3 regions of the Solibacillus silvestris genome follow, and region 2 is predicted to be linked to each of the others. Evidence: riboswitches for the same ligand, from Rfam matches in the RefSeq annotation. Region 2 holds a riboswitch; each other region holds the start of a gene.
What was found. Region 2 has a riboswitch for cobalamin ahead of cobJ (precorrin-3B C(17)-methyltransferase). Riboswitches for the same ligand answer to the same signal wherever they lie in the genome.
Positions count from the first base shown of each region.

Region 1: it holds a riboswitch for cobalamin, as region 2 does, so the genes downstream of both, ACTHOQ_RS01895 (cobalamin adenosyltransferase family protein) here and cobJ (precorrin-3B C(17)-methyltransferase) in region 2, are expected to answer to the same signal.
Region 3: it holds a riboswitch for cobalamin, as region 2 does, so the genes downstream of both, ACTHOQ_RS10120 (ABC transporter substrate-binding protein) here and cobJ (precorrin-3B C(17)-methyltransferase) in region 2, are expected to answer to the same signal.

Region 1 is NZ_JBQCJW010000002.1:123,905-133,785, reverse strand. It holds gene dacB (D-alanyl-D-alanine carboxypeptidase/D-alanyl-D-alanine endopeptidase) at 1-508, shown strand, start outside; gene ACTHOQ_RS01925 (pyroglutamyl-peptidase I) at 522-1,136, shown strand; gene ACTHOQ_RS01920 (isopropylmalate synthase) at 1,226-1,474, opposite strand; gene ACTHOQ_RS01915 (metal ABC transporter ATP-binding protein) at 1,570-2,316, shown strand; gene ACTHOQ_RS01910 (metal ABC transporter permease) at 2,332-3,198, shown strand; gene ACTHOQ_RS01905 (Fur family transcriptional regulator) at 3,195-3,605, shown strand; gene ACTHOQ_RS01900 (FAD-dependent oxidoreductase) at 3,692-5,401, opposite strand; cobalamin riboswitch at 5,691-5,871, shown strand; gene ACTHOQ_RS01895 (cobalamin adenosyltransferase family protein) at 6,142-6,678, shown strand; gene ACTHOQ_RS01890 (bifunctional adenosylcobinamide kinase/adenosylcobinamide-phosphate guanylyltransferase) at 6,737-7,279, shown strand; gene cobS (adenosylcobinamide-GDP ribazoletransferase) at 7,292-8,065, shown strand; gene ACTHOQ_RS01880 (histidine phosphatase family protein) at 8,038-8,634, shown strand; gene ACTHOQ_RS01875 (bifunctional adenosylcobinamide kinase/adenosylcobinamide-phosphate guanylyltransferase) at 8,586-9,014, shown strand; gene ACTHOQ_RS01870 (ECF transporter S component) at 9,001-9,495, shown strand; gene ACTHOQ_RS01865 (hypothetical protein) at 9,492-9,881, shown strand, end outside.
Region 2 is NZ_JBQCJW010000001.1:71,606-81,486, reverse strand. It holds gene ACTHOQ_RS00415 (ABC transporter permease) at 1-1,901, shown strand, start outside; cobalamin riboswitch at 2,118-2,304, shown strand; gene cobJ (precorrin-3B C(17)-methyltransferase) at 2,529-4,190, shown strand; gene cobK (precorrin-6A reductase) at 4,199-4,957, shown strand; gene ACTHOQ_RS00400 (precorrin-8X methylmutase) at 4,969-5,634, shown strand; gene ACTHOQ_RS00395 (cobalt-precorrin-5B (C(1))-methyltransferase) at 5,609-6,745, shown strand; gene cbiE (precorrin-6y C5,15-methyltransferase (decarboxylating) subunit CbiE) at 6,720-7,916, shown strand; gene cobI (precorrin-2 C(20)-methyltransferase) at 7,913-8,617, shown strand; gene cobM (precorrin-4 C(11)-methyltransferase) at 8,617-9,399, shown strand; gene ACTHOQ_RS00375 (cobalt-precorrin 5A hydrolase) at 9,392-9,881, shown strand, end outside.
Region 3 is NZ_JBQCJW010000012.1:97,786-107,666, reverse strand. It holds gene ACTHOQ_RS10145 (acyl-CoA dehydrogenase family protein) at 645-1,823, shown strand; gene ACTHOQ_RS10140 (transporter substrate-binding domain-containing protein) at 1,820-2,692, shown strand; gene ACTHOQ_RS10135 (amino acid ABC transporter permease) at 2,763-3,473, shown strand; gene ACTHOQ_RS10130 (amino acid ABC transporter permease) at 3,486-4,196, shown strand; gene ACTHOQ_RS10125 (amino acid ABC transporter ATP-binding protein) at 4,209-4,964, shown strand; cobalamin riboswitch at 5,166-5,354, shown strand; gene ACTHOQ_RS10120 (ABC transporter substrate-binding protein) at 5,747-6,709, shown strand; gene ACTHOQ_RS10115 (FecCD family ABC transporter permease) at 6,702-7,700, shown strand; gene ACTHOQ_RS10110 (adenosylcobinamide amidohydrolase) at 7,700-9,166, shown strand; gene ACTHOQ_RS10105 (cob(I)yrinic acid a,c-diamide adenosyltransferase) at 9,475-9,881, shown strand, end outside.

The sequences.
Region 1 (9,881 bases), on a different contig from region 2:
CCCGGCATTTATGAAGTTGAGCAACAACAGCATAGCCGATATTATGGTAAAGGCTATGGGAAAACAGCAGTTAGGTGAAGGAAGCACAGTAAAAGGTGTATCAGTATTAAAAACATATGGTGAGTCACTGAATATACCGATGGATAACTGGCGTTTCGTGGACGGCTCTGGTCTGTCCAATTTAAATCGCATCACGGCTAATGGTCTCTCGCAACTTTTATATGAAGTCCGGCAAGAGCCATATTATGATACGTTTTTCAATTCATTGCCAGTCGCAGGCAATAAAGAGCGTTTTGTCGGTGGAACATTGCGGAAACGTTTAACGAATGCCGATTTGCAAAACCGCATTTTCGCGAAAACAGGATATATCCCAAATGTTTATACGCTGTCAGGCTATATAAAGGGGCAAAGCGGTAAACAGTATATTTTCTCCATTTTACTGGAAAACAAAGCGAACGGAAATTTATATATTGACCGTACAATGGCATCGCTTGTAAAAAATTTATAGAGGTGTAGAGCGAATGGTAAAATTATTATTGACGGGGTTTGAGCCCTTTTTAACAAACCCGATTAATCCGACGATGGATATTGTGCGCGCATTAAACGGAAAAAGGATCGATCAATATGAAATTGTCGGCCATGTACTGTCTGTAGATTTTCAAAAAGCGCCGGAACAATTTTTAAAGCTTATCGAAGAAGTGAAGCCTACGATCATTGTGTCGTTAGGCTTGGCTGCAGGCATAACGAAAATTTCGCCCGAACGTGTCGCCATCAATGTGAAAGACGGGGAAAAAGATAATGCCGGCAATGCCTTTGAAGACGCGCCTATTCGGGAAAATGGGGATGTTGCTTATTTTTCGACATTGCCGATCCGAAAAATTGTCAACCGTTTGAATACGGCCGGATTTCCTGCAGCGATCTCCAATTCTGCAGGGACATATTTATGCAATAATATTATGTATGAAGGCTTATATTACGCGGCAAACAATGAAAGAATCAAGGCTGCAGGGTTTATTCATATACCCGCATCATTTGAGCTGGCAATCCAACATGGCCGAATTCCGGGCTGGTCCGCACGTGATTTGCAAAAAGCGATTGAGCTTGCTTTGGGCGAATGTGTACAGAGCATTCAGTAATTTTCTATGAAAAAGTAGTATAAGCTTGGTAGTATAGCAATATTTCAAATGGAAAATTGTTATACACCAAGCTTTTGTTATGGAAATATTTAAAGACCAATTGTTTTTAGCAGTTTTTTATATCTTTTTGTACCGATAAGCTGTTCGACTTCCTCTTGCACCTTTTTGGGGATTCCATAAATGCCCCAACTGATGGAGGCATTACTTAAAATTTTCCGCAGTTCCTTAATTTCCTCTAATGAAAAATCAAGTTGTTGCTGCTTCGCGAATTTTTGCAGCTGTTTATCATTCATTCCTTTGAAATTTTCCAGCCATTGCAATATTTGAATTGTTTTCATCCTCTCAAATTGATTTACTTTACACAAACCAAAAAGTCCATTATACTAACAAAATGCAAATCGTAATGATTTTGAATTAGAAAGAAGCGAATGAAATGAAAAAAACATTAATAGAATTGAAAGATTTATCCTTTCAATATGAATACACACATGTTCTGAAAAATATTTCCTTGCGTGTTGATGAAGGGGACTTTCTCGCTTTACTCGGACAAAACGGCTCGGGTAAATCAACACTTCTTAAATTAATTTTGGGCTTGCTGAAACCGGCATCAGGGGAAATCAAGCTTTTCGGTGTACCGGCAAGCCAGTTTAAGCATCGGGAATGGATTGGCTACGTATCGCAAAAATCGAATGCTTTTAACTCAGGTTTTCCAGCAACGGTTGAGGAAGTCGTGAAAAGCGGCTTAACACAAAAAGCAGGCTTATTTAAAAGATTGCCAAAAGATGCCGATTTCCTCGTGAAATGTGCATTGAAAGATGTGGGGATGGAACAATTTGCAAAGCGCAATATCGGCCAGTTATCAGGCGGACAGCAGCAGCGCGTTTTTATTGCGCGTGCACTTGTGTCTGAGCCAAAGCTGCTTATATTGGATGAGCCGACTGTTGGAATAGACCGTGAAAATGTGCAGGCATTTTATGATATGCTCGCACACTTAAATGCGCATCATAATATGACGCTAATTTTAGTGACGCATGATGTTGACACTGTTTCAGACCGTGTGAGCCATGTTGCTTGCTTAAATCAGACAATTCATTTCCACGGCTATAAAAATGACTTTGATACAATTTCGGAAGAGCAGCGCCAAAGCTGGCATGGTCATTCTGTCCGGAAGATTCATTAAGAGGAGTAGGCAAAAATGATCGAAGCAATATTAAATTATGAATTTTTACAAAATGCCTTTTTCTCAGGGCTTGTTATCGGGGTAATCGCGCCCCTGCTTGGTGTATTTATCGTAGTAAGACGTCTTTCATTGATCGCGGATGCTTTATCACATGTTACACTGGCGGGGATTGCAGGAAGTCTATATTTAAGTCAATCATTTGCGGCGCTTGCGTTATTGAACCCAATCTATTTAGGGATTGTCGCTTCGGTGAGCGGCTCGATTTTAATTGAGCGTTTGCGTCGCCTATATAAGCATTATGAAGAGCTGGCAATTCCGATTATTATGTCTGGAGGCATCGGGATCAGCGCCATTTTAATTTCATTGGCAAGCGGCTTTAATACGGACTTAATGAGCTATTTATTCGGTTCTGTTTCCGCCGTGTCAAGACAGGATTTATATGTCGTACTGGCAATTGCCGCTGTAGTCATCTTATTTTTAGTGCTGTTTTTTAAGGAGCTTTTTGTTTTATCATTCGATGAAGAGTATGCAAAGGCAAGCGGCTTGCCTGCGAAATGGATTCATTTATTATTCATGATTGTTGTCGCATTAGTCATTGCTGCGAGTATGCGCATCGTCGGGATTTTACTCGTATCAAGCTTAATGACGTTGCCTGTTGCGGCTGCGATGCGTTTGGCGCGCGGCTTTAAAGAAGCGATAATTTTGGCGATTGTATTTGGGGAGCTGGCGGTTATTGTCGGATTAGTCTCCGCATTTTACTTGAATTTGGCTCCTGGTGGGACAATTGTTGTGACATCAATTATTATTTTACTATTTGTCATATTTATTAAAAAATTACTATTGAAAATTTCTATTAAATCGGAAGGGGAAGAGATACTGTGAATGCAACACGCGCATGGGAAATATTGAAGGATAATGGCTATAAAAAAACGGATAAACGAGAGTTGATATTGGATATGTTTGCGGCTACGGATAAATATTTGACAGCTCGTGATTTGCTGACAGTATTGAAAAAAGACTTCCCGGGCATGAGCTTTGATACGATTTATCGTAACTTGGCAACATTTGTTGAATTGGATATTTTAGAAGAAACAGAATTAAATGGCGAGCGCAATTTCCGTATGCATTGCGAGTCAGATCATCATCATCATCATTTTATATGCCGCGATTGTGGCAATGTGAAGGAATTATCGGTTTGTCCAATGGATATGCTCGGTGAAAAGCTGCCGGGCTATGTCGTTGAGGCACATAAATTTGAAATATACGGCAAATGTCCGGATTGCCTCTGACAGTTAAAATATTATAAAAAGAGTAAGGGGCTGTCGGAAAAGAATCGATTAAATCGGTCTTTTCCGACAGCCCCTCCTTTTTACTTTTATGCGTTAATCAGCTTTGTGTCATTGTTTGGTCCAGATGAATGTTGAATATCATTATCTTTACAATGCATTGCCGCTAAATAGCCAAAAGTCATTCCAGGTCCCAATGTCGCCCCAGGACCCGGGTAGGATTGCCCCATAATAGAGGAAGAGCAGTTGCCGCATGCATAGACGCCTTCAATTGCGGTACCGTCCTCACGCAATACCCGTGCATTTTTATCTATTACAACACCGCCTTTTGTTCCGATATCGCCAGGATATACTTTTAATGCATAATAAGGCGGGCTGTTTAATTCAAGTAAATTCGGATTTTTCAATGTCGGGTCCCCATAATATTTGTCATGTGCTGTTTCGCCTCGATGGAAATCCAAATCTTTGCCATTTTGCGCAAAGCCATTAAAGCGTTCGATCGTCTTCACTAAATTTCCTGTCGGGATATTAAGCTTTTGTTCGAGCTCGTTCACTGTTTGTCCTGTAAAGACTATATTATTTTTGAAATATTCTTTTGGGAAACCTTGCATCGGGAAGAGACCTGCAAACAGGTAGCGCTTTTTGGAGCGGCTATCTAAAATAATCCATGAAGTAATAGCCTTTCCGCCTGTTTTTTCATTGTGCTCGTACATTTTATCGACAAACTCATGATAAGGTGTCGGTTCGTTAATATAGCGATGCCCTTCTTGATCGACAATAATCATATTCGGAATGCCGCGGTCTGCCACTAGGAAAAACGGTCTTCCTTTATGATCGATAATAGAAGGCGCTCCCCACACACGATCCATTAAGCCGAATTTTGCATAAAGCTTTTCAAATGGAGAAATAATGTCGCCTGTTTGCCCATGAGGCGAGCTCGTCCATGCCGCATTTTGGGGAGTCGGCAAAAAGCGTTCTCGTTTTTCCTGGTCTTTCGAAAAGCCGCCTGACCCGAAAATAACGCCTTTTTCAGCTTTAATCGCAATTTCCTGCCCTTCTTTTATAGCTTTTATACCGATGACACGGTCCTGTTCATATATAAAATCTGTAAAAGGTGTTTGCAGCCACATTTCGCCATTTAATCCTTTGTAGGTCAACCCCATGCGAGCCATAAGCGCCTGCCCTAAAGCCGCATAATTTTTCTTTAGCAGAAGATGCTTTATTAATCGCCAGCCTAATGTCAGCGATCTTGCTTTTCCGGCAGTCGTTCTTGTGATCATATTCACTTTGACAAAGTCTTGCCCGGTCATAACAAAGCCCTTCGTATCAATCGTTGGAGGCAGGAGCTTATCCTTCCAATCTCCCAATTCATTTATATCTATTAACAGAGGCTCAATCGAACGTCCCGCGCCTTTTCCGCCTGGTAATGCAGGGTAATAATCCGAATAGTTTTTAGCATAGGAAAAACGCATATGCTTGCTTGCATTATGCATATAATCAAGCATTTCAATGCCCTTTTTTAAGTAAGTCTCTTTTATTTCATCATTTACAATATCGCCGACAGTCGCATCCAAATAAGTTTTTGCCTCTTCATAGGAATCTGCAGCATTGGCTTCCACCAAATAGCGGTTGTTTGGTATCCAAACACCTCCGCCGGATAAAGCGGAAGCCCCGCCGAAATGCTTTTCCTTTTCGATTAAAAGCGTTTTTAAGCCTTCATTTTTCGCTGTAGTGGCCGCAGCAAATCCTGATGCGCCAGACCCGACGACAACTACATCATATTCAAAATCCCATTTCATTACATAACCCCCTTGGCAGATTTTTTATTACCTGTATTTGTAAATATATTATAGCAAGCAGAGTTGGGGAATAGAAATTAAACGTATTATATCTACTTTGAATTAATTTTTTCTGCTTTAAGCGTAAAATTTATATTGAGTTGTGTTGAAAAGCTTTTGGCGGAATTTCGATTCTTCCATCAAATAATCAAGGAAAGAGGAAGAAAACGTCCAACTGATGGAATTCCATTTCAATGGAAAGTTATTTGCATAATGCCTGTAGTGTGTTAAAGTAAGTTTTACAAATCAAATAAATCTGCAGGGAAAAGATGCAAATTGCATAAATGGGAATTCGGCGGAAATCCGAAGCTATGTCCGTAACTGTAAGCGCAAATGAAAGTGAACGAGATTGCCACTGTTTTTGACGGGAAGGCATTCATGAGTAGAGAGCTGCGCGGAGCCAGGAGACCAATCTTTTTCTGATCGTGACACACCTCTTCGGAATTTGAGAGAATGTACGGCATTAAAAATCTTTTCGTCATTTCATAGGAATCGATCTTGATATTTTGAGCCATCCATTTTCTTGGGTGGCTTTTCTTATTGATAAAGAATGCAGAATCGGTTGTTGGAGCTTAATTAGAGAAAACTGCCGCATTATCGGAAATCCTGCAGTTTTAAAGCTGGCATAAGTTTTTGGGAGCTTAGTGTGTCCATCGTGTATGCGGAATAAAATATAAAATTTGAAATGTGAGGAACTTTAGATGAAAAAAGATATTCGTTATTCATGTTATCCATTTATGCGCGAAAAAAGCTCATGCGTCGATTATGAAATTCGTACAGATTCATTGACGACACGTATCGGAGCGGTCATCCCGACATTATTGGACGATGAAAAAGGGCAGATTGTATTGGAGGACTTGCGTATTATCCATCCGCTTGCATACCATGCCAACGGTTCTGTGCGCGGAAAATTGGCGATTACAGAAGAGGATTTAAGCTGGCTAAGTGACCGCTATGATTTTTATGTGAGCAATGTAAAAGAGACAATTCAACAGTTTTTGCTGCCACAAGGGGTGGAAAGCTCAGCAAGGCTGCATATTTGCCGAAGCGAAGCGAAAAAATCGTACCGTGCATTGCATAAGGTAAGTGAAGAGCGAGAAGTGCCCGAAATTTTATTCGACTTTTTAGGGCTTTTAGCGAATGTATTTTTCGTCATGGCAGTTTATATGAACAAAGAGCATTCATTCGAAGAAATTCCGTTCATCTCGAAATCCTATCCGACAAAAAAGGCAAAATAGAAGAACATAGCTCAATATTGAGCATGTTCTTTTAATCTTCCATATGGGGGTGCTGGCAATGATTTTTATTACAGGTGGCGTGCGCAGCGGGAAAAGCGCCTTTGCAGAAAAACTGGCGAGTCAAAATGGTCCTGGTAAAAATTATTATTATATTGCAGCAGGTGCGGCATTTGACGATGAGATGAAAGCACGGATAAAAAGACATCAGCTTGATCGTCAACGCCAAAGTACCGAGTGGCGAACGATTGAAATACATGTGAATATTCCTGAGGAGCTCGGACGTTTATCGGAAAATGATGTCGTGCTTTTTGAATGTGTGACGACATGGCTTTCGAATGTATTGTATGAAAGCGAATCAGCCGAGCAGCGCAGCGAATATATCCACAATTCGATTGAAATGTTAAAAAGCGAATTCGACAACTGGCATGCGCAAGGTGCTCAAATAATAATCGTGTCAAATGAAGTGTTGGACGAGCAATCATCAAAATTTGATGAAGTGAATTTATACCGCAAAAATTTGGGCCAGCTTCATCAGTGGTTCGTTAATCGGAGTGAAGAAGCATATGAAGTACAATTTCAGCTTGTGCAACAATGGAAATAAGGAGGGCGCAAATTGAAAAACAGCATAACGGGTTTTCTATTGGCATGGCAGTTTTTTTCGGCTGTACCGATAAAAAAGCAGCTTGATATGAATGCCAAATCGGTTACATGGATGTATGCCTTTTTGCCGATTATTGGTTTATTCATTGGCGCAATAATTGGAAGTGCAGTTTTTGCGCTTGCCGGCTTTAGCGATATTTCCAGCTTGCTCCTCGCCATATTGATTGTTGTCGGTTTCATTCTGCTCACAGGCGGTCTTCATTTAGATGGCTGGATTGATATGAGTGATGCCTTTTTTTCTTACGGAGAAAAAGAAAAACGATTGGGAATCTTGGATGATCCGCGCACAGGTGCCTTTGGTGTTATTAGTGTTTTTTGTTTACTGCTTTTAAAGATAGGCTTCATTTATGAATTTCTTTTAAAGGGACATTCCGCAATCATCCCATGTCTTATTTTTATTCCGTTAATCGCGCGCACAGGGATGCTGATTTACTTTTTAACGATGCAAACAGCAAAGCAAACAGGACTCGCGGCGTATTTTAAAAGTATGGTCAATTCAAAAAAGCTCGCTGTTTTACTCGGTTTGCTTTGTGGGGCTTTATTTGCGATTTGGTTCTATATAGGGGCATATAGCTTATATGTTTTATTTTTCACAATGCTTGTCATTGTTGCACTTTACCGAAACTGGTCACGGAAGCATTTTGGAGGGGTGACGGGCGATTTGCTTGGCGCATTAGGCGAGGGTTTGGAGGTTGTGCTATGGCTAACGGCATTACTGTGCATTTAATCCGGCATGAAAAAACAGAAGCGAACAGAGAGCGGAAATATATCGGCTGGACAGATGAACCGATTATTAAGAAAGTTCAAGCGCAGCTGCCGATCCAGCCACATGAAGTATTTGGCAGTGATTTGCAACGCTGCCTACAAACGGCTGCCTGCTATTTTCCGCAAACTCCATTTTTCGCTGAGGAAAAACTTAGAGAGCTAAACTTCGGCGATTTTGAAATGTGTACATATGAGCAATTACAGTATAATGAAATATACCGTGCATGGATTGACGATCCGCTCACTACGCCAATACCGAACGGTGAAAGCTTTTTGCAGTTTCAACAGCGCGTATTGGAAGGTTTTCGCCAAATTGTAAAACAAGATGGCGATTATACATTTGTCGTACACGGCGGGGTCATTCGATTATTGCTTGCGAAATATAGCGTGGAGGAGCAGTCATTTCAGCAAACGACCGCAAACCATCGAACTATATATACCCTTTGCTGGGGTTCGGTTGATGAACTAATAGGAGGTTTACGATGTACGTTATACTCGGAGGCGCATATAACGGTAAACGAGCATATGTGAAAGCTTTAGTCGCGAAATTACCTGAAAAGGAACTCGTTGTTTGTGAAGGGATATTGCCCCGCATAGAGAAGGTTACCGAAAATAAACGTTTTATTATTAGTGATTTTGAACAAATCATTTTACCGTATTTAGATGAGCCGGAAGAGCAGGCAGCACAGCGGATTTTTGAACATATCGCTGAAATTTCCGGGCAAGCGGAAGTTTTTTGCATTTGTGCAGATACGAGCCGTGGTGTTGTACCGCTTGAAAGGGGAGCGCGTCAGTTAAGAGATACTTGCGGTCGGCTATACCAGAAGCTTTGCAATGAAGCAGAGACGGTTATTCGTGTATGGTATGGCATTCCGCAATTTTTAAAAGGAGAGCATGATGGAAAAAACTAAATTGCGTTACATAATTTTAACGGCATTAATAGCAGCAATTTGCGTTATTGGAAGCTTTATTAAAGTGCCGGTTGGCGTGATTGCGACAGCTGCATTGGATTCCGCCCCAGCAGTTATTAGCGTCCTCTTTCTACCACCTGTTTTTGCAGGGGCAGCAGGTGCGCTTGGGCATATTGCAACAGGGCTTACATCCGGTTTTCCTTTAGGTGTTTTTCATGTTTTAATCGCAGTTGAAATGTTCGCCATTGTCGCGATTTTTGCGGTTTTGCACCGTAAAAATATGTATATTTTAAAATGGGTGTTTGTTGTCATTGCAAATGGAGTTATTGCACCGTTACCGTTCTACTTTTTAATTTCGCCGGCATTTTACATCGGCTCAATCGCCTCATTGACGATTGCAACAGTTGTGAATTGTGTTATCGCCATCATCGTCATGCCTGTTTTAAAATCCGTTGCAGAGCGTGCAGGGGTGAGTGCATGAGGAATGCAATCGAAGTAAACGGGTTAATCGTGACAATCGATAATTCGGCATGTATTGGGACGAAAGAGCATGATATTGTACAAGCGCCAAATGAAATCACGGCTTATTTCACCGCCCGCACCGCTATTTTGGAACAGCTTTGTGCCGGGGCGATACCGGTTCAATTGCTGATGGCAAATTTTTCGGGAGATGGCGTATGGAAAGAATATGAACAAGGGTTTGAAAGAGCCTTCACGGAAATGAATATAGAAATGCCACCATTAATCGGCTCAAGCGAATCGAACTTTGATGCATTGCAATCTGCCGTATCTCTCACAATGCTAGGAAAAAAGCAATTCGAAAACGACACAGATAATTGCCTGTTTTATGTTGTGGGGGAGCCGCTA
Region 2 (9,881 bases):
CCAAAGCATCGCAAGGGGTATTTACATTAATCGATCTGTATGAAGAAACTTACGCTAGTTCCGTTACGGAGCAACTTGTTCGGTTGGATGATGAATTGCGCATTGATGTCACGAATGAATATGATTTTGTGAAGCTGAATTTTCAATCATTGATGATATTCATTGTCATGTTTTCGTTTTTTGTTCTAGTCATTTCTTGTGTATTGCTTATTTCTACATTCCAATTACTGTTCTTTAAACTGAAGCAGCAATTAATGGTTTTACGGTCACTAGGAGCAACTAAAAAACAAGTCGGGAAAATTGTCCAAATCCAAGTGCTCACGATTATTAGCATCGGTACTGTATTTGGGACGGCTCTATCATATGCTGTCATCAAGAAAGGCTTGCCGACAATCGTCCATAAAATGCAATTGCCTGAAGTAAGCACGCAATTTCCAGTTTGGCTCATTATTAGCATTGCACTTAGCATTTTCATCATTCTTTTTGCGATTATGCAAGGGCAAGTGCGTAAAACAATGAAATTACTGCCATTGCAAATCACCTTGGAAAATTTCAATACAGCCGTAAAACTAACAAAAAGAAAATTATTTATTATCGCTTTCGCAGTTTTAACGTCATTGCTGTTTCTTTCAAATGGTTTTAAGCATGATGATAGCGGGCAAGGTGTTTTTTCTATATTATTTGGCAGTCTTATATTATGCGCGGTTGTTTTTTATGTGCTGCCATATGGATTTACGTTACTGATAAAATTATGCCTGCAGCCTGTCCGCAAAATTTTTGGGAATGAGGCATATTTGGCATGTCAACAATTGATGCCGCAAATAAGAAAAAATATGCCGATTGTATTAAGTGTTGTTAGCTTAATGGTGATTGTCATTTTCGGGACAACTCTTTTTAAATCGGTGCAGGAAAACGAGAAAGCTTATCATACCTTTTTATACGAAGCGCCAGTCGCTGTGGCGAATGATTTGCGCTATCCTACGCTGACGAATGATATAATTCAGGAAATCGATCGCTTGCCTTCCGTTGACTATGCCTTTGCAAGAAGCACATATGATCATTTAGAGCTTTTTATTGATGAAAAGTGGCAAGGCGAAACGTTTAAAGCGATTGATATTGAAAAATTTGTGGAAGTCGGTAAGCTGCAATCTGTAGTAGGCAATGCAAATAATGGATTAATTGTTTCAGAGGAATATGCAGAGCTCTATCATTTAAAAGTCGGTGATCGGGTGCGCACCGGCAAATTCAATTTTGAAGCTCAGTCAGTCGTTGAACTTGAGTCGATGCAAATCATTGGGTTAACTACAACGGGCTTTTCTAATCTTCACATTATGATTGACTGGGATTCAGCAGTGGCGAAAGCGAGCGATACTTTATTAGTGGATGATATTATGATTGAAACAAAAAATATCGATGAAACATTACAGGAAATACAGTTCCTGCATGAGCGCTGGCCAGCACTTGGCTTTTCGGATATAGAGACATTTACAGCCGAAAACAATCAATTTTTTTATCAGCGCTGGAGCTTATTTATAAGCGTGCTTGCCATTTTAATTGGCGCTACATGTATTGGGGTAATCCAAACATTGATGTACACGATTTCCGGAAAAATGGAGGATTACACAATTCAGCGCTTAATCGGATTATCCCCCAACGGATTAATCAAGCTCATTTTATCGCAAGTTTTTTCATTTATTAGTTATGGTCTATGTATTGGGATATTCATCGGTTATATTTTTACGATGCTTATGGCGCTCATTGATACAGGCTCCCATATTGTTTTTGATTTCAAGTTGCTGCTCAATATTAGCGCGTTCTTTTTAATTTTAACGCTTATAGTATTTTTGATTCAAGGCTATTATATTAGCAGGAAAAATTTAGCTCAAAGGCTAATTCAGTAAAATGAAGATGAAGCGATATTCAGGCACAGGCAAAAATGAAGACATCCCATACTCGGAAAAAGATTATTTCCTCGATAAGGCAAGCCGCTTTCCAGCAACGTAGATCGTGAAGGAAAGAAAACGCATGTAATGCTCTATTTCCACAGGAATAAATTATCAATATTTTAAAAGTCATTTCATTTTTTAATAGACTATGTTATTTTTATAATAATTTAATAATTAGCAATTTGAATAAGTGCTTGCATATTTATGTGAGGTAAAAGGGAAATTAGTGAAAGACTAATGCAGCCCCCGCTACTGTAATAGCTGATGAAATCACAACAAATCACTGTCGAAATGATGGGAAGATGTGAAAGTAAAAGGAAGCTTAAGCCAGGAAACCTGCTTATTCAAACGATACTTACTTTTCGGAGGGAGAAGTATAGGCGAAACAAGTAATTGTTTTTGTGTTTTTCTATACTTTTTTAGTATTAATTTCACATGCCCGTACCTCTTTCTGACGAGAGGTACGGGCATTTTTTATTTCTTAGTGGATACGTAATACTAGTTTTTTTGGATCCACATAAGAAAAATTATCATCACTCCCTATGGGGCGAGATGTATTTTTCTATAACGGAGGGTGTATACATGCAAAAGGGAAAAATCTTTGTTGTAGGGTTCGGTCCTGGAGATCGTGAACATATAACAAAACGTGCAGTCGATGCGCTACAGCAAAGTGACCATATTATGGGCTACAAAACGTATGTAGAACTGATCGAGCATTTAGTGACAGCGAAAACCATTGTCAGTACGGGAATGACTGAAGAAGTTTCACGTGCACAAGAAGCTGTAAAACAAGCTGAAGCCGGCCATATTGTTGCCGTTATTTCCAGTGGGGATGCGGGTGTTTACGGGATGGCGGGGCTCGTATATGAAGTATTAATCGAAAAGGGCTGGACTGCAAAAGAAGGCATTGAAGTAGAAGTTGTTCCGGGTATATCTGCCATTAACTCCTGTGCCAGTTTACTCGGTGCTCCGGTTATGCATGATTCGTGCACGATTAGTTTAAGTGACCATTTAACACCATGGACGGTCATTGAAAAACGGATTGAAGCGGCGGCAATGGCGGATTTTGTCATCGCATTCTATAATCCGAAATCTGGCAGACGTACGAGACAGATTGTTGAAGCCCAACGAATTTTGCTTAAGTATCGTTCACCGGATACACCTGTTGGGCTAGTAAAAGCTGCATACAGGGATACGCAGGATATTGTGTTAACAACATTAGAGGAAATGCTGGAACATGATATCGGAATGCTCACAACAGTAGTCGTAGGGAACTCTTCAACATTTTACTATGATAATAAAATCATTACCCCACGCGGCTATCAGCGTAAATATACGTTAGGAGAAGAAAAACAACTGTTAAAACCGCATCAACGTTTGAAAAAAGAAGCGGAACCGTGGGCATTGGATCAGGAAACGGGTGAAGCAAAGACCGGGTATGAAAAAATTGAAGCTATCGAGAAAAAAATAGTTGAACCAGCAGCCATTAAAACAACCGCATTACAGCTTGCAAATGAAGCATTAGCGCTCGTACATAAAGAAACGTCAGTAGTAAAAGTTGAAGAAAATCCTTTTTTAGTTCAGCAAGAAGTGGAATCCATATTTGAGTTTGCGGTATCACCAGGTGTTGCCAATAAATTGATTACACCTGCACAAATGATTACATTGGCAAAGGTTGTAGGGGAACGGGGTACGATGGAATATACGCCCGATCATCGTCTCGTGTTGAAGGTACCAACTGATTCACCTCAAAGAATAGTAGAAACGGTAGAAAAAACGGGTTTACTTGTTCAACCTGTCGGCGACGTAGTAATCGTCAAGGCGTGTGATTTCTGTTACGGCGAAAAAGCGGAATCCATTCCTTATGCTGAACAGATCATGGAAACGCTCGGAGGCATTAAAATGCCGAAAGAGCTGCATGTCGGAATTAATGGGTGCGGAATGGCTTGTTATCGAGCGGTTTTTGATGATATCGGCATTGTTTACCGCAAGAAAAAGTTCGATTTGTTTATCGGTTCGAAGCCAGTCGGACGAACAGCCCATGCTGCACAACCTGTCCTGGAGGGGATCGAACCGGAAAAATTGATTCCTTTACTAACGGATATCGTTGCGGACTATAAAGAAAATGCCCATCCTAATGAGCGTTTCTTTAAATATTTTAAACGTGTGAAGAAAATACTGAATTTCAATTATGTTGATATGTCATGCAAAATTAAAGTGGAAGAAGCCCCATGTGGAGATTAGGTGAGACGATGATTTTATTTTTAGCAGGAACAAGTGATGCAAGAGAGCTGGCGATTCGATTAATGCAAGCCGGCTATGATCTGGTGGCCACTGTTGTTACGGATTCTGCTGCTGCGAGTCTAAAAGATGCGAATGTTCCATATCATGTCGGTCGCTTAACAGTACAGCAAATGACGGAACTGATCGAAGAACGACACGTAACAATGGTGGTAGATGCAAGTCATCCGTATGCGGAAGAGGCTTCTAAAACAGCGATGGCTGCTGCAAATATAACGGGTATACCCTATATTCGATATGAACGTCCACAACAAAGCTATGTACATCCGCTTGTTACGGAAGTGGAAACGTATAAAGAAGCGGCAATTGCTGCATCCGCACATTCAGGAACAATTATGTTGACGACAGGCAGTAAAACGCTCGCCGTTTTTACGGAACAATTATTACATAACGAAAACATTCGTCTTGTCTGCCGGATGCTGCCAAATAAAGAGAATATGGATAAATGCAATGCACTAGGTGTGAAGCAACGCGATATTATCGCAATCCAAGGACCGTTTTCTAAAGAATTGAATAAAGCGCTTTACGAACAGTTCAGCACAACACTTATTATTACAAAGGAAAGCGGGAAAGTCGGTTCGGTAGACGAGAAGATGGATGCGGCATTAGAGCTTGGCATTCCTGTCATTTTAATTAAGCGACCAAAAATACACTATGAAAACTTATGCACTTCATTCGACAAAGTGTTTGAAAAATTAGGAGGCAAATAGCAATGGCAAATATGAATTTTAATACAGACTTCGTACCACTAACGGTAGACCCGGACAAAATTTATGACTATAGCTTTGCGATGATTAAAGAAGAAATGGGCGAACATCCATTTACAGATGAACAATGGCTTGTTGTTCGCCGCGTTATCCATGCTTCAGCAGACTTCGAACTGGGCCGCAGCATGATTTTTACGGATGATGCCATTGAAGCGGGAATTCAGTCGATTTTAGCAGGACGTCATGTTGTAGCAGATGTTCAGATGATTGAAAGTGGTTCTGGTCGCAAACGATTCCAAAAACATGGCGGGGATCTGCATTGTTATATCGCAGATGAAGACGTTTCAATTGAAGCCAAAAAACTTGGAACAACTCGTGCCATTATTTCGATGCAAAAGGCGACGCAATTACAAGAAGGTGGTATTTATGCAATTGGGAATGCCCCAACAGCTTTACTTGAATTAATTCGCCTGGTTAAAGAAGGTCTCGCAAAGCCTGATTTAATCATTGGAATGCCTGTTGGGTTCGTTTCGGCAGCAGAATCTAAAGCGGAATTAGCGATTTTAGAAGGAATTCCGTTTATTACGAATGTAGGAAGAAAAGGTGGCAGTACTGTAACCGTCGCAGCATTAAATGCCATCTCAATCATGGCTGATGAACGAGCAAAAGAAGCGAAATAAAAAAGATCCGTCGGAAATGCGTCACGGCTATACAACAGGAGCTTGTGCAACTGCGATGACAAAGGCTGCCCTGTACGCACTTGTGACGGGTGAAGTCCCAAAAGATGTAACAATACATTTACCTGTAGGACAGGATGCCACATTTACAGTGGCATCATTTGTAGTAAAGGACAATGAAGTGATGTGTGAAACGATTAAGGATGCCGGGGATGATCCGGATGCAACGCATAAAGCACGCATTCAAAGTACCGTTCGTTTTGTAGAGAAAAGCGGTGTCCATTTGGATGGCGGAGTCGGTGTTGGTCGTGTGACAAAAGCAGGATTGCCCGTCCCTGTCGGGGAAGCGGCAATTAACCCTGTTCCGAGAAAAATGCTTCATGGTGTCGTCGAAGAAGCGATACAACTTTTCCAAATTGACAAAGGAGTCGAAGTAATTATTTCAGTTCCGGACGGTGAGGAAATAGCGAAAAAGACGTTAAATGCAAGGCTTGGTATACTGGGCGGCATATCCATATTAGGTACACGAGGAACGGTCGTGCCCTTTTCAAGCTCCGCTTATATGGCGAGTATCGTGCAGGCGATCAGTGTTGCAAAAGAAGCAGGCTGTGAACATCTTGTCATCACAACCGGCGGACGCAGTGAAAAATACGCGATGAAACAATATCCGCACTTACCAGAAGAAGCATTTATAGAGATGGGAGATTTTGTCGGTTTTACATTAAAGCATATTGCCCGAAAAGAGATTCCCCAAGTATCGCTTGTCGGGATGATGGGGAAATTTTCTAAGGTAGCACAGGGTGTCATGATGGTGCATTCGAAAAGTGCGCCTATCAGTTTCCCGTTTTTGGCTGAAATCGCGAAAAATGCAGAAGCTGACCCAGAAATAATCGAGCAAATATTACATGCGAATACGGCATCACAAGTAGGGGAAATCATGCAGGGGAATGACCAATTTTTTGAAGCGCTTTGTAAAAACTGCTGTTACTTTGCACTGGATCATATGAAAGCGAAATTACGTGTTTCCACATCGCTGTATGCAATGAACGGGGACATGCTGGGAAAGGCTGAGAATATTGAACAATTGGATGAAAATGATTGGTATCGGGGATAACGGACCAGCAAGTTTACTCCCGCAATATATCGCTTGGATTGAGTCAAGTGAAGTGCTTGCTGGTGGTAAACGTCATCTTGACTTTTTCCCGGATTACACTGGTGAAAAAATCATTATAAAAGGCGGACTCTCTCGATTAGTAGATAAGCTGCAAGAAGAAACAAGAAACGTCGTCATTTTAGTATCAGGCGATCCGCTGTTTTACGGATTAGGGGGAGTTTTGGCGAAGAAGCTCCCATTAGAAATATATCCTTATGCAAGCTCTGTTCAACTGGCATTTACAAGAATGCAGGAAAGCTGGCAGGATGCTTATTTAACAAGTGTTCATGGTAGGTCGATGAAAGGACTTGCTCAAAAAATCGATGGCCGAAAAAAAATAGCCATTTTGACAGATGAAGAAAATTCACCGAATGCACTTGCTCGTTATTTAAAAGCGTTCGGCATGTCCGAATACGATGCGTTTGTGGCAGAAAATTTGGAAGGTTCAACAGAAAGATGTCGCCACTTTTCTTTGGATGAAATGGAGAACGCCGAATTTTCACCACTGAATGTCGTTATTTTAAAGCAGCGTGTAGTTGTCGAGCGTGCATCAATCGGTATTGATGATGACAAGTTTATTCAGCGAAAACCGGATAAAGGGCTTATCACGAAAAAGGAGATCCGAGTGCTTTGTTTACAAGCACTGCAATTAAAAGAAACAAGTATCGCATGGGACATTGGGACATGCACAGGATCAGTTGCCATCGAAATGTCGAAAATAGCCCGCGAAGGTCAAGTGTTTGCAATTGAAAAAAATGAAGCGGATTTGGAAAACTGTCTTCAAAATCAGCATATTCACCGTACTGACTTTACAGCTGTTTTAGGAAAAGCACCAGAAAGATTAGAAGAATTTCCTGATCCGGACGCCATTTTCATTGGCGGAAACGGCGGCAATATGGAGCAGTTACTGCAACAATGTATCGTTCGATTAAAGCCAAATGGCCGCATTGTTATGAACATCGCAACAATTGAAAATTTGGCAGAAGCGATGGGACATTTTAAAAAGCTCAACTGTGAGGTTTCAGTACTTCAGGCACAAATTTCAAAGAGTAAGCCCATTTTAAATTTAACGCGTTTTGAACCGTTAAATCCAATTTTTATTGTGACAGCACAGAAAGGAATGGAACTATGACAATCGGTACATTGATCGGATTGGGTGTTGGACCAGGAGATCCGGAACTTATTACAGTGAAAGCTTTTCGAATGCTAAAAGAATGTCCGGTAATTGCCTATCCGCAAAAATTGCGCGGCAGTAAATCGTATGCGCAGCGAATCATCGATGTGTACGTTAATCCGGCGGAAAAAGAAATGCTGGGACTTGTATTTCCGATGACGAAGGACGAGCAAACATTGCACGAAGCATGGTCTAAATCCGCAGAGAAAATTTATGCACATTTGAAGGAAGGCCGAGATGTTGCTTTCGTAACGGAAGGCGACCCGATGCTTTTTAGTACATATATACACTTGATGAAACTGATGAAAGAAATGCATCCCGAAGTCCCAATGAAATCGATTGCAGGGATATCTTCATTTAATGGAACTGCCAATCGTTTAGGAATCCCATTGGCAGACGGAGATGACCATGTAGCAATGATTCCGGCAACTTCGGATATGGCAGAGATGCGCCGTGTTATCGAAACACATGATGGAATTGTGTTCATTAAAGTAGCGAAAGTATTGGATGACATGCTGGACTTACTTGAAGAAATGAACCTGCTTGAAAAAACCCGTGTTGTGACAAAAGTAACATCCGATGAAGAAATTATTTGGAATACGAACGAATTGCGTGGAGCTGAGCTCAATTATTTATCATGTATGGTGGTGCGAAAATAATGAAGAAAATTTGGATTATAGGTGCAGGTCCCGGCGACCCGGATTTAATTACAGTGAAAGGTCTTAAACTGCTTCAACAAGCGGATGTTGTCATGTATACAGATTCTTTAGTAAGTGAATCTTTAGTTGCCGAAGCCCGTGCGGATGCAGAAGTGATCCGTACAGCAGGCATGCATTTACAGGAGATGGTTGATTGCATCGTCGAACGCGTCAATGCGGGCAAAATGGTTGTGCGTTTACATACGGGTGACCCGGCAATGTACGGGGCAACAATGGAACAAGTTGCATTATTAAAAAACCATCATATTGGCTATGACGTTGTTCCAGGTGTGAGTTCCGTGTTTGCTGCCGCTGCAGCAGTAGGAGCCGAATTAACGGTTCCTGACTTGACACAAACTTTGATCTTAACACGAGCAGAAGGACGTACACCAGTACCGGAGCGTGAAAAACTGCAAGCGTTGGCAAACCATCATTGCACAATTGCAATGTTTTTAAGTGCCACATTAACGAAAAAGATTACAAAAGAGCTACAGGCTGCAGGCTGGTCGGATGATACACCGGTTGCAGTTATTCAACGAGCTTCATGGCCGGATCAAAAAATCGTTCGCACGACAATTGCCGGACTGGATGAAGCGATGCGTACAAATGGAATCCGCAAACATGCGATGATTTTAGCCGGTTGGGCACTTGATCCGAATATCCATGAAAAAGACTACCGTTCAAAATTATATGACGCTACCTTTACACATGGTTTCCGTAAAGGTGTGAAAGTCGATGATTAATTTACGTGAAGGGGAAATACCGGAAGTTCGTGTGACAAAACCTTATGCACTTGTTGCCATTACAAAGCACGGTGTGGCGAACGCAAGAAAGTATGCGGAGAAGTTTCCATATGTCGATGTCTATTATATGAAGAAATTCGAGCAGGGCGATGAGGCTGAAAAAAATATTCAATTATTTGACGGGACGGTGCGCCTGCTGCTGCCTGCATTATTTAAAGCATATAAGTCGATGATATTGATTATTTCCCTTGGCGCAGTCGTTCGGATGATTGCCCCGATTTTAGTAGATAAAAAGAAAGATCCGGGTGTTCTCGTTGTTGACGATAAAGGACAATACGTCGTGAGTGTTTTATCCGGGCATATTGGGGGTGCGAATGCCCTGACAAATGAGTTTGCACAAGCAATCAATGCGACTCCGATTGTAACTACAGCATCCGATGTTCAAAAAACAATCGCGGTTGATTTATTTGGTGCACGGTACG
Region 3 (9,881 bases), on a different contig from region 2:
TTGGATTGTGCAAAATTCACATTTCCTGATAGAAATTCCGGCTCTTAATTAAATTGATCAAAAAATAACCGGAGATTTTCCGGTTATTTGCGCAATGTGGCTCTTTTTGGATTAAATAAGAGGAATTTTTCCGGTTATCCAAAGAAAAATACTCCATTTTCATGTTTTTTAGGTCAATAGGCGGAATTTCTCCGTCTATTGAAGCCATTTTTTATTGTATTTTTTAAATAAGGGGAATTTTTCCGTCTATTTCTTAAAGAGGCATTTAAACGGACCGTCCCCCGGTAATAGCGGATCCCTCTTCATCCAAGTTGCGGGAATCTGTCTCTTTTTTGCCATCAAGCCGCTTCGCTGAAAATATGCTTATACTTCCTCGGGGATTTTCAGCTGGCGAATAAAATAGACAGATCTTCAGCGCCCGCTGCAAAAGTAAACGTTCCACCACTTTTGCAGCGGGTCCTCCAATATTTGTCGGGGTTGAACGGGCGGTTTAGCGCTTTTATTCATTGACTTAATATTTTGCCGCTTCCCACAATTCCTATATAAAAACTTGGAAATACCTATTGACTTCTAAATTTTCTGAAAGTATTATTAATTCCAATGGATTAACTATGCATTGTAACAAACACGAGGTGGTGCTTTTTATGAGCAAAGATTTATTTATTCGAACAGACGAGCAGCGACAATGGCTAAAAAAGCTCGAAACAATAGCGGAAAGTTTTAAACAGCATGCCCAGCAAACAGATGAGGAAGCTGTATTCCCAATTGAGAATTTCCGGAAGCTGCGTGAAATAGGCTACACAAAAATAACTTTACCGAAAAAGTATGGCGGTGACGATTTTACTGTATATGACGCAATATTATTGCACGAAACTTTATCGAGCTATTGCGGCAGTACGGGTTTAGCTGCTTCATGGACGATTCAAAATGTCGGCGAAATTTTCGAAAACCGCTATTGGGAACAACAAAAGCTTGAATGGTTTGGGGAACAAGTCGCAAAAGGGGCTACTATTAACCGGGCAGTTAGCGAGTTTGCGATGGGAAGTCCAGTACGGGGCGGACGACCAGCCACTACAGCAAAACGGGATGGTGACGACTACATTATTAGCGGACGCAAAAATTACACGAGCGGTGCGCCGGATTTAGATTATTTTTTAGTGTCGGCATGGATTGAAGAGGATGACCATCTAGGCTTTTTCCTAGTCCCGAAAACAGCTAAAGGCTTATCGGTTGAAAATACATGGGATGTGGCATCAATGCGAGGGACAGGAAGCGATGATTTAGTGCTCGATAATGTACGCGTTGAAAAAACGAATTTAGTTGAAATCCCGAGTTATTCGACAGGTTTTAAATTAAATGGCTGGCTCCTGTTAATACCGGCAACTTATTTAGGCATTGCACAGGCGGCGCGCGATTATGCGGTTGATTTTGCGAATAGCCATTCCCCGAACAGTATTCAAGGGACGATTGCACAATTGCCGAATGTTCAAACACTGATCGGTGAAATGGATTTAGCGTTGACGAAAGCGCGCTTTACAATTTACGGAGTTGCCCAGCTTTACAATGATCCCGAAAAAAAAGCGGCAATCATAAATGAAGTGAATATTGCCAAACATGTTGTGACAAATACAGCGATTGAGGTTGTCGATAAGGCGATGCGTTTAGTAGGGGCAAAAAGCTTGCAACGCTCAAACCCATTGCAGCGCTATTACCGGGATGTTCGTGCTGGTCTGCACAATCCACCGATGGATGACATTACGATTAAACGCTTAGCAGAAACCGCGATTGAAAATAATTTGAAAACGAAAGAGGTAAACGTATGAAAATCAAACAATTAATTAAATTTGCATCAGTAAGCATTGCAGCTGCCGCTATTTTAGCCGCTTGCGGAAATGAACCCGACTCAAGCTCGGCGTCTTCCTCAACTCCAAGCAAAGATGGGGTAACTGTTGTCAAAGTAGCGTACGACCAGGCGGGTAAGCCGATGACGTTTTTGGATGAAAACGGCAATGCGACAGGCTATGACGTGGAAGTAATGAAGCTAGTCGATGAAGCGCTGCCGGAGTATGAGTTCGAATTTGTCGGTACTACGAATGATGATTTGCTGATTGGTGTTGAGCAAGGGAAATATGATGTCGGTGTAAAAAATGCATTCTGGACCGAGGAACGTACACAAAAGTATATTTTCCCGCAGGAGTTTTTAGGTTTAAGCAGTGCCGGGCTCGTACTGAAGAAAGAAAATGAACATATTAAAGATTTGGGCGATTTTGCATCAGCAGGATTCACATTAGCCCCAATCGCGGCAAATAATGCGCAATATACAGTTATCGCGGAATACAATGAAGCAAATCCTGATAATCCAGTAAAGCTGCAGGCTGGTGAAGAGTTTACGGTTGATGTCGTGCAGTGGGTAAATGAAGGACGTGTTGACGGCGGTGTGCAAATCGAAGGCTCATTTACAGGCCAAGTATTAACTGAAGGCGGACCATACTATCATTTAAAAGATGAGGTCGTATACAACGAATTTGCCGTAATTAAAACATGGCCATTATTTAATAAGAAAGAGCAGGCATTTGCGGATGCATATGACAAGGCGATTGCGGAAATCAAAAAGACGGACGCTTTACGCGAGTTAAGCAAAGAATTTTACGGCAAAGACTTGTTTGAAGTGCTTGAATCAGTAAATCGATAATTTCTCAAAGCTGCTTAAGTATGTTGCTTAAGTAGCTTTTCTTATCAATATTCAGAAAGGTGTGGGAAATGTGGAAAAGTATTTTGATGTATCGTACATTTGGTCTGCGCTGCCTAATTTACTGCCATATTTATGGATTACGCTTTATATTGCGGCTTTCTCGGTCATTGGCGGAACTGTTTTCGGCCTTGTGATTGCAGCGGCTAAATTGAGTTCGAACAAATGGCTGCGGCTTTTAGCGAATGGCTATACGACGATTATCCGTTGTACACCATCGATTGTGTTGCTGTTTTTAGTATATTACGGAATTCCCGCCTTTGCAGAAGGGGGATTCGGGATTTACTTGCAAAATGTATCGACAGGCGTTTTTGTCGTCATTACGTTTAGTCTGCAATTTGCGGCGATGATGTCCGAAGTCATCCGTTCATCGTATTTGGCGATTGACCGCGGACAATATGAAGCGGCAGTCAGTGTTGGATTGACACCATTTCAAGCGTATCGGCGCATTATTTTCCCGCAGGCATTCGTCGTTGCATTGCCGAACTTCGGAAATGGCTTGATTTCGGTTTTGCAAGAAGGGGCACTTGCCTATACGATCGGCTTTATCGATATCGTAGGAAAGGCGAATTTAATTATTGCGAACAACTATGGTACACATACACTTGAAATTTATATTGCATTGGCCGTCATTTATTGGATTTTATCAATTTCGATTGAAAAAATCTTTGCATTGCTTGAAAAAGCATTCAGCAAAGGGAAGCAATCTATTAAAACAACGTAGGAGGAGCTTACTATGGGGTTAATCAACTGGCAATTTTTATTCGATACATTTTTTATTGCGCTAAGCGGTGTTCCAGTAGCGCTTCTCGTTACGGTTGTGTCTCTTTTTGTTGCCGTGCCACTCGGATTTTTGCTAGCGCTCGCACGAGTTTACGAAATACCGGTCATTAACTTTTTCGCGAAAATCTACATATCATTTGTCCGGGGTACACCGATCATCATTCAGATTTTTGTGCTCTATGCAACAATCCCATTGCTGTTAAGCAGCTTGTTTGAGAAATACAATATCGACTATCCCATCTATAATGTGAATCCGTTATGGTATGCCTTTATTATTTTCTCATTCAATACAGCCGCGATTTTAATTGAAGTGTTTCGATCTGCCATACAAACGGTTCCGAAAGGTCAGCTGGAAGCCGCGCAATCGGTTGGACTCACAACGGCACAGGCATACCGACGTATTATTATTCCACAAGCATTAGTGTCTGCCATGCCAAATCTTTGTACAGCAACGATTAATTTAATAAAAGCAACTTCGCTCGGGTATGCGATTTCATTGCAGGAAATTACACTGAAGGCTAAAGTTGAGGCGAATTTCGGCTACAACTATTTAGAGGCATATATTGATATTTTCATCGTATATTTACTCGTTTGCATGACGGTTGAATATTTGTTTAAATGGTCTGAAAAACGTTTAAGACGCTATAAAGCGGTGACAGTTTAAGGAGGAATCGCGATGCTCGAAATAAAAAATGTGCATAAAACATTTGGAGAAAACGAAATATTAAAAGGTGTCGATTTAAAGATTGATAAAGGGGATGTCGTCGTTATTTTAGGTCCGAGCGGCTCGGGAAAAACGACGCTGCTGCGCTGCATAAATTTTTTGGAGCGCGCAGATGAAGGGACAGCGGGCTTCGATAATATTTCCGTTAATTTAAATAAGGCATCCAAAAAAGATATTTTAGCCATTCGCAAAAAAACAGCATTTGTTTTTCAAAACTATAATTTATTCAATAATAAAACGGCGCTTGAAAATGTAGCGGAAGGGCTAGTAATCGGGCGAGGCATGAAAAAAGAAGCGGCTTATAATATTTCAAGAAAAGCACTAGATAAAGTAGGCTTATCTGCAAAATACGATTCATATCCAAGTCAATTATCCGGCGGTCAGCAACAGCGTGTCGGCATTGCACGGGCGGTCGCCTTAAATCCGGACATTATTTTATTTGATGAGCCGACATCTGCACTGGATCCTGAGCTTGTCGGGGAAGTGCTTGGCGTAATGAAGGATATCGCGAAAGAAGGAACAACAATGCTTGTCGTTACACATGAAATGTCATTTGCGCGTGATGTGGCGAATCGTGTGATTTTCATGGACGGCGGAAACGTTGTTGAAGAAGGCTCACCACATGAAATTTTCGTGCAGCCAAAAGAAGACCGCACAAAGCAATTCCTCCGACGTGTTCTTCCGGATGACTATACATTTCATATTTAATGGATTTCAGAAAGAATTGATCTATCGTTAAGAAATATTAACGATGGAATGATGAGTTAAACAGCCTTTAGGGTCAGCTAATTGACACCGGGTTTATTCGGGCACAATCGGCAATAATTTCATAGATAGCGGCGAGTTATCTGAAACTTTGGCGAATTTGCATGCAATTCCCCAAATTTCCGCTATAATAAAGACATTCAAATTAATAAGTGCTATAAAGGTTCTTCACTCATTCATAGAGTAAGAAGTAAAAGGGAAATCGGTTCAATTCCGATGCGGTCCCGCCACTGTAATTGCTAGTTTGGAGCAGTAAGCCACTGAATTTTTCGGGAAGGCGCTCACAAATGTTGACGCATAAGCCAGGAGACCTGCCTTTATCATACCAGTTAATGTCTACGCGGATAGGATGTGGTGAATAAATTTTTCGTTGTATGAATTTATTTGCTTTTATGAAGCTTCCTCAATAGTAGGAGGCTTTTTATTTTTGGTGTTTGCGGAGTGGTCAGTATCCCGGGAAGAATGGCTAATAAACTTCCAAGTGCAAGAGAGTTTCCTTAAAAGATGGAAAAGCGGCAAATCCTCTCACCAAGCTTGCCGTACTCCTTGAACAAGAGCAAAAGTAAAAGATTACTCACGCTTTAATTAAAGGATTTCCATTTTATATTGCTCTATCAAGGAAAATCGTGGAGAATCAGCACCTTTATGCTTATAAAAGCGCATTCACCTACTATCGCAGCCGCACTATTATTAAATAACAAAAACAAATTCAGGAGGAATTACATATGAAAAAATGGAGACGACTTTCTACGGTGGGAATCCTCTCACTAATTGCGCTTACAGCATGTGGGGAGGGCGAAAAGAATACGGCGGAAAAAGAAAATACAGCACAGCAATCATCTGAAACGACGGGGGAGCAAGCACAGTTTCCCGTTACTTTAACAGATGCTTTGAATAAAGAAGTCACATTGGAAAAAGCGCCGGAACGCATCATTTCACTCATTCCTTCCAATACGGAAATTTTATTTGGATTAGGCTTGAATGAGGAAATTATTGGTGTTTCGGACAATGATAATTTCCCTGAAGAAGCATTGACAAAAGAAAAAGTCGGCGGGATGGAATTTAACTTGGAGCAGCTGATTGCATTGCAGCCGGACTTGGTAGTAGCGCATGAATCAGGACTTTATAATTTTAATGAAGAAGGCATTGCCCAGCTTGAAGCAGTTGGAATACCGGTGTTTGTCGTAAAGGATGCTTTAACATTTGAAGAAACATATGCCACTATTGAACAAATTGGTGAATTGACTGGGAAAATACCGGAAGCGGCAGAAATGATTGCGTCCATCCAAAAAGGAATTCAGGACATTGAAGTGAAAGTTGCTGATTTAGAAGAAAAATCCGTATTCGTCGTTGTCGGGACAGAGCCGGAGTTATATGCGGTAGGGCAAGATACATTCATCGATGAAATGCTGGAAACATTAAATGTAGAAAACGCAGTGCCGGAACTTGGCTGGCCGATGTATAGCGCAGAGCAATTCGTCAATAGCAATCCAGATGCGATATTAGTGACGTACGAAAGCGACTTGGATGCAATCGAAAAAAACGGGGCCTATGCTGAAATGGATGCGGTTAAAAACGGAAATATTAAGCTTGTGGATGGAGATACGACGAGCCGGCAAGGCCCACGTATTGTGGAAGGTATCAAATCATTAGGTGAAGCCATTTATCCTGAGGTATTTAATGAGTAATAAGTATACGTTCGCTTATGTCGTCTCCCTTGCTTTACTTCTTTGCAGCATGTGGATTGGAATATCGTTTGGAACTGTCGATATTCCGATTTCAACATTGTGGGATGGGGCGACAAACCCGGTAGCGTACAGTATATTATGGAAAATCCGCATGCCTCGCGTTATTTTGGCTGCAATCGTCGGGGCATCATTGGCGATTGCGGGTGCGGCATTCCAAGGATTATTGAAAAATCCATTGGCCGATCCATACACATTGGGGATTTCATCTGGTGCATCAGTCGGAGCGGTTTCGACAATTTTTTTAGGTATTTCCATTCCGATGCTCGGTGTTTTTACACTGCCAATATTCAGTATGGCAGGTGCCGCATGTACGATGGTGATTGTATTAACGTTCGCACGGCTTGTAGACCGTTCGATGAAAATGGAAACATTAATATTGACGGGCATTATTTTCAGCTCGTTTTTAGGATCCTGCATTTCATTAATGGTAGCACTGACAGGTGAGGAGCTTAGACAAATAATCGGCTGGCTGCTTGGAAGTGTATCGATGCGCGGCTGGTCATATGTCAACATGATCTTGCCGTTTATGGTGATTGGCACGGGGATTATATGGTTAAAGCGTCGTGAGCTGAACGCAATGATTTATGGCGAAGAGCGTGCCCAATATTTAGGTGTTAATGTAAAGTGCAGCAAATATATGATTTTAGCGGGTGGCTCGATTTTAACAGGTGCAGCTGTTGCCGTATCGGGGACGATAGGCTTTGTCGGTTTAGTCGTTCCGCATATGATTCGCCTACTTATCGGAGCCGACCATCGACATTTACTGACATTATCCTTTTTAAACGGTGCAAGCCTGCTAGTCATTTGCGACCTCGTATCACGGACAATAATCGCACCTGTAGAGCTGCCGATCGGTGTTATTACATCATTTATCGGAGCGCCAGTATTTGCTTATATTTTCTTCAAGCAACGTAGAAAGGTTGTCGCATAATGCTAAAAGTAAACGAATTGACGGGTGGCTATGACGGGAAAAGTATCATAAAAAATATGACGTTTCACGTGGAAAAAGGTAGAATTCTCGGGATTCTCGGTCCGAATGGCAGCGGAAAATCGACATTGTTAAAAATGATCAGCGGTGTATTGAAGCCGATATCCGGAGAAATATTCATTGAAGAGCGGCCGATTAAAAGCTATGACGTCAAACAATTGGCAAAGAAAATGGCTGTTCTTCCCCAATTAAATGCGAGCGCTTTTACGAATAGTGTGTATGATGCAGTATCGTTGGGACGGTATCCTCACCAAAGCGGCTTTTTTTCATCGTGGACAGTGGAAGACGAAAAAATGGTGCAGCAGGCGATGGAAAGTACAGGAGTTTCCCATTATAAAAATCAATATTTGGAGTTTTTATCTGGAGGTGAGCAGCAGCGGGTATTTATCGCACAAGCACTTGCCCAAAATTCGGAGTTGCTCCTTTTGGATGAACCGACAAACCATTTGGATATCGCCCATCAAAAACAAATTTTGGATATGATCCGCATGCAAGTCGAGTTTCACGGGCTGACGGTTGTGTCGATTTTTCATGATATTAATTTGGCATCGCTTTATTGTGATGAGCTGCTGCTATTGGAAGATGGTGAAATGCGTGCTTTCGGTGAGCCGCATGAAGTCATTATGCAAGAGCAAATTGCGGATGTTTACCAAGCGCGTATCGCGACATATCCACACCCCGAGCTACCAAAGCCGCAAATTACGATGCTGCCGGCAAATAAAATGGACAGGAAAAACCCGTCAATCCGCATCGACGATTTCTCTATCACGAAAGACTATGTCGAATACCGGGCACAAGCACCGTTAAAAGTGATTTCCTCAGCAGTGCATAATGCAGGAATCGGCTGGTATGATACTTTTTTAAATCGAGCCATTGCTCCTGAATACGATATTCATCATGTAAAAGAGGAGACTCGGCAATTTTTGCTGCAAAACGAGTTTTCGCCGACAAATACAGTCGTCATGCTGACAGCTGTCGAAACAAAATACGCCGCAATTCAGCATTTTGCGAAAAACAATGTGGAAATCATCGTCATGGTAACTGCGGGAGTGGGAAATAGCGTCGACGTCACAAAAACATATTTGCGGGAAGACGAGCCGCATATCGGCACAATCAATACATGGGTCATCATCAACGGAAAGCTAACAGACGAGGCATTTATCCAAGCGATGATTACTGCGACGGAAGCAAAGACGAAAGCATTGGCGGACAAGCAAATTAAAGATCCATTGACGAACACAACAGCAACAAGCACCGCAACCGACAGTCTGCTAATCGCCTCAACACAACAAGGCGAAGAAATGCCTTACGCTGGCCCGATTACGGAAATAGGAAAACTAATCGGACGGGCCGTTTTTGAAGTTACAATATCGGCAATAAATAAATATAAACAGTGTAATAATTTATAAAGGTTGGAACTTTCTAGAAAAATGGGGAGAGCGTTATTTTTTCCTCACATTAATTTCAAATCGTTAAGAGCCAGCTAGGATGAATAGAAGGAGAAAATCCGCTTATTTTCACTTTTTCTCGTTACTTAATTATGGACCGGAATTTCTTAACGCTTTAAAGAAGAGATTTCAAAGCCTCGATAGCAACTGCCGTAATGGAAAACAACTAATGCTAAAAGGAATTTTGGAGGAAGCTTAGAAATAATATTATTAAAAGGTTCAGATAGTTAGCTTTTAAATTTATTTGCTAATCGGAAGGGTGACAATTGATGAAATTATATACAAAGCAAGGCGATAAAGGGAAAACGAGCATTATTGGAGGACGTGTTGATAAAGACAATCTGCGCGTAGAAGCGTACGGGACAATTGATGAACTGAATTCATTTATCGGTAAAGCAATTACAGAATTGGATCCTGCGAAATTTCAGGATGTCATTGACGATTTAACGGCGATTCAACATGAATTATTTGATGGCGGCGGCGATTTGGCAAATGTCATGAAGGATCGTCAATACAAACTAACGGAAGAACCGATTGCCATTTTGGAAAACCGGATTGATTTATTATCGGAAGAGGCGCCGCCATTAAAACGCTTCATCTTGCCGGGGGGCGCACCAGCTGCCGCTACCCTTCATATTGCACGCACAGTGGCACGCCGGGCTGAACGTCAAACCGT